2 regions of the Streptomyces sp. NPDC058231 genome follow, and region 1 is predicted to be linked to the other one. Evidence: riboswitches for the same ligand, from Rfam matches in the RefSeq annotation. Region 1 holds a riboswitch; the other holds the start of a gene.
What was found. A riboswitch is a leader RNA that binds a small molecule or an ion and turns the genes downstream of it on or off. The one in region 1 is predicted to bind thiamine pyrophosphate.

Region 2: another riboswitch for thiamine pyrophosphate. It lies ahead of thiO (glycine oxidase ThiO); the one in region 1 lies ahead of thiC (phosphomethylpyrimidine synthase ThiC).

Annotation. Positions count from the first base shown of each region.
Region 1 covers NZ_JBHVWN010000005.1:189,422-191,621, reverse strand. Annotated here, with positions in the region: gene ACFVXE_RS05765 (YibE/F family protein) at 1-1,129, opposite strand, end outside; TPP riboswitch at 1,202-1,335, shown strand; gene thiC (phosphomethylpyrimidine synthase ThiC) at 1,328-2,200, shown strand, end outside.
Region 2 covers NZ_JBHVWN010000057.1:12,465-14,664, reverse strand. Annotated here, with positions in the region: gene thiO (glycine oxidase ThiO) at 1-807, opposite strand, end outside; TPP riboswitch at 805-917, opposite strand; gene ACFVXE_RS29115 (NAD(P)/FAD-dependent oxidoreductase) at 1,105-2,200, shown strand, end outside.

The sequences.
Region 1 (2,200 bases):
TCTGCGCGATCGAGAACAGCAGCAACAGGGGAAGCGCGGCACCGGCATAGGCGAGCACCAGCGTATTGACCACGGAGGCGATGTGGTCGCGGCCGATCCTGATCCCCGCGCGGTACAGCTTCCGCACACCCATCGACGGATCCGCCTGGTGCAGCTCCCAGACCGCCGACGTCTGGGTGACCGTCACATCGTCGAGCACACCCAGCGAACCGATGATGACGCCGGCCAGCAGCAGACCGCTCATGTCGATGTGCGGGTACAGCCCGTGGATCAGACCGGTGCTGTCATCGGTGTTCCCGGACAGGCTCGCCCAGCCGATGAAGAGCGAACCGAGCAGTCCGATCAGCAGCAGTGAGATCAGCGTGCCGATGACCGCGACCGAGGTGCGGGCGGTCACTCCGTGGCACATGTAGAGCGCGATGAGCATGATCGCGCCGGCCCCGACGACCGCCACCAGCAGCGGATTCGACCCCTGGAGCACGGCCGGGAGGATGAACAGGGTCAGTACGGCGAAGGAGACGGCGAGGGCGACCAGCGCCATCACCCCGCGCAGCCTGCCGACCACGACCACCGCGAGCGCGAAGATACCGGCCAGCAGCACCATCGGGAACTTGCGGTCCACATCCGTCACGGAGTACTGCAGGTCGTGCGGTGCGTCGGGGGCGTACGCCACGACCACGCCCTGCCCCTCACGCAACTGACGCGGGGCGCCGGGCTGGACGATCTCGACGAACTTCCGTCCCTCGTCGGGTCCGGTCGTCACACGGACCGAGGCCTTCTTGCACAGCCCCGGTTCCCGGCCGGTGGCCGATCCCCCCGAGGACGCCGCGGTGTCACCGGTCACGGGTGCCTGCGAGGCGTTCACGTCCTCGCATCCGACCGTCTCGACACTCACCACCTTGCCCTGCTGGGTCTGCCGGTCGAAGCCGACACCGGTGCGCTCGTGCGCGGGCGCACCGCCCGGCCAGAGCACCACCAGACCGACAACGACCGCGGCGGCGAACGGGATCAGTACGGCCGCGATGACCTTGCGCAAATGCTGGGAGACCGGCGCTGCAGGACCGTGGCCGTGCGAGTGGCTGTGGTGCTGGTGTTCCTGCGTTCCGGGGTCACTCTGGAGGGACGTCACAGGGGGGATCATCGCAAGAAGGGAAGAGGCCCTCTGTTCAGTACGCCGCTCCGGGCGTTAGCGTGGTCGCACCTTTGCACACGCGGGAGCTCGGAGCACCGGGCTGAGAGGGCGCTGACATCCGTACATCCGTACGGGGAAGGCTGCGCCGACCGCTGAACCTGTTACCGGGTAATGCCGGCGTAGGGAGTAGGTCTCATGACCACATCGGATGCACGCACGCCTGCCTCGAACCGGGGCGACGAGGCCGGGAAGTCCATCGGCTGGCACAAGGGATACGTCCAGGGCTCGCGCCCGGACCTCCGGGTGCCGGTCCGGCAGGTGCACCTCACCAACGGCAAGGACGTGACGCTGTACGACACGTCGGGTCCGTACACCGATCCCACCACCGATACCGACGTGCGCCGCGGCCTCGCGCCGTTGCGGGAGAACTGGATCACCGCCCGCGGTGACACCGAGGAGTACGCGGGCCGCCCGGTCCGCCCCGAGGACGACGGGCTCAAGCACACCTCGCCCCGTGGCGGACTGCGCAACCTCGACGCGGTCTTCCCCGGGTGCCCGCGCCAGCCGCGCCGCAGCCGCGACGGCCGGCCGGTCACCCAGCTCGCGTACGCCCGCCGGGGCGAGATCACTCCGGAGATGGAGTACGTGGCGATCCGGGAGAACGTCGGACCCGAAATCGTGCGCGACGAGATCGCCGCCGGCCGGGCGGTCCTGCCGGCCAACGTCAACCACCCGGAGATCGAGCCGATGATCATCGGCAAGCGATTCCTGGTCAAGGTCAACGCCAACATCGGGAACTCGGCAGTCACCTCCTCCATCGAGGAGGAGGTCGAGAAAATGACCTGGGCGACCCGCTGGGGTGCCGACACGGTCATGGATCTCTCCACCGGCCGCAACATCCACACCACCCGTGAGTGGGTGCTGCGCAACTCCCCGGTCCCGATCGGGACCGTGCCGCTCTACCAGGCCCTCGAAAAGGTCGACGGCAGGGCGGAGGAGCTGACCTGGGAGATCTACAAGGACACCGTCATCGAACAGGCCGAGCAGGGCGTCGACTACATGACGGTG
Region 2 (2,200 bases), on a different contig from region 1:
TACGAGATAGACATGGCTGCCCCGGACCACGGCCCGCACGGTGCGGGTGAGGAAGGGCGCGTACGGGGCGGGCACGGTCAGCCGCAGCACCTGCCCCTTCACCGGCCGGACCGGCGGTACGACCTCGTCCGGCAGCCCGGCGAGCTGTCCGCTGAGGCTCCCCGCGGCGAGGACGACCTGGTCGGCGGCGAGCTCCGTACCCGCCGCGAGTACGGCTCCGGCGGCCCGGTCCCGCAGCACCGTCAGGCGCCGGACCCAGTCGCGGTGGAAGGCGACCCCGGCCCGCTCGCACGCGGTCAGCAGTGCGGCGGCCAGCCGACGGGGATCGACCTGGTGGTCGCCGTCGACCCGCAGCCCGCCGCGCACCCCGGGCGCCAGCATCGGCTCCAGGCGGCGGCACTCGCGGCCGGTGAGCCACTCCGACTCCAGCCCGGAGCGCTGCTGCAGTGCGTGCAGCTCCCGCAGATGGGCGCGGTCGTCGGCGTCGAGTGCGACCGCCAGGGTGCCGCAGGCCCGGAAGCCGATGTCCTGGCCGGCGGCCGCCTCCAGCTCGGCCGTGAAGTCCGGATAGCGCGCTGCGGAGGCCACATTGAGACCGAGCAGCATCTGTTCGCCGTAGTGGAGTTCGGTGACGGCGGCCAGCATCCCGGCCGCGACCCGAGCGGCCCCGCCGCCCGGATCGGGGTCGGCGACCGCGGTGCGCAGACCACGCTGCGCCGCCCGCCAGGCGGTCACCAGGCCGATGATCCCGCCCCCGACGACGAGGACGTCGGATCCGTGTACGGAGGTGTTCCCCGAGGAACGCATGGGCGTCCAGCCCCTCCCTTCGCCGGCATGACCCGGATCAGGTTCGTACGGTCGGAGGCCGCCCAGCCTCCCTCTCAGCCCGGTGCGTCCGGGCTCCCGCGAGTGTCTTCCGGTGGCCACCCTAAACCTCGCCCCTCCGGCCCGGTAAGGGAGCGGCCGCGGTGGTCCGTCCGCTCGGCGGCCCCGTTCCTCCCGCCGGTCGCCCGCCCGGCTCCGGGCCGGGTCGGGGAGGCGGCGGTGCGCGCGTGGCGGAGCAACCGCGCATCTGACCGAAAGCCAGGTGCTTAAGGTGGACCGGTGAGCGAGCAGCAGACAGAGCGGCCGGAGCCGCGGACCGGGCACCGCGTCGTCGTCGTGGGCGCGGGCATGGCCGGCGTGCAGACCGCGGTGGCCCTGCGGGAACAGGGTTTCACCGGTCCGGTCACCCTGATCGGCGCCGAACCGCACCAGCCCTACGACCGGCCCCCACTGTCCAAGGCGGTGCTGCTCGGCAAGGCCGAGGACTCCGCCTTCGACATCGACTTCGAGGCGCTCGGCATCGAGCTGCAACTGGGCCGGGACGTGACCGGAGTACGGGCCGGCGCGCACGAACTGGACACCCTCGCGGGACCGGTCCCGTACGACGCCCTGGTCATCGCCACCGGCGCGGAACCGGTGGTGCTGCCCGGCTCCGAGGGGGTGCCCGGCGTCCATCTGCTGCGCACCCTCGACGACGCCGCACGGCTGCGGCCGGTCCTCGGCGAGCAGCACACCGTGGTGGTGGTCGGCGCCGGCTGGATCGGGGCCGAATTCGCCACCGCGGCCCGCACCGCGGGCTGCGAGGTGACCGTCGTCGAGGCCGCCGACCGGCCGCTCGCAGGCGTTCTGCCCGCCGAGGTCGCCGCCCCTATGACCCGCTGGTACGCCGAGGGCGGGGTCGAACTCCTCACCGGAACCCGGGTGGAGCGCGTCGAGCCCGGCCGGGTGATCCTCGCCGACGGCCGTACGCTCGCGGCCGGAGCGGTGGTCGTCGGAATCGGCGCCCGGCCCGCCACCGGCTGGCTGGCCGGCTCCGGCATCGCGCTCGGGCCGGACGGATCGGTGACCGCGGACGACGCGCTGCGCACCTCGCTGCCGGATGTGTACGCCGTGGGGGACTGCGCCTCCTTCCCGTCCGCCCGGTACGGCAGCCGGCTCCTCGTCCACCACTGGGACAACGCCCTCCAGGGCCCGCGGACGGCCGCGGCCAACATCATCGCCGCCGGGGCGGCCGGGACACCGCCGCCGCCGGCGTACGACCCCGTGCCGTACTTCTGGTCCGAGCAGTTCGGCCGGTTCGTGCAGTACGCGGGCCATCATGCGGACGCCGACACCCGGCTGTGGCGTGGTGACCCGGGCGATCCCGACTGGTCGG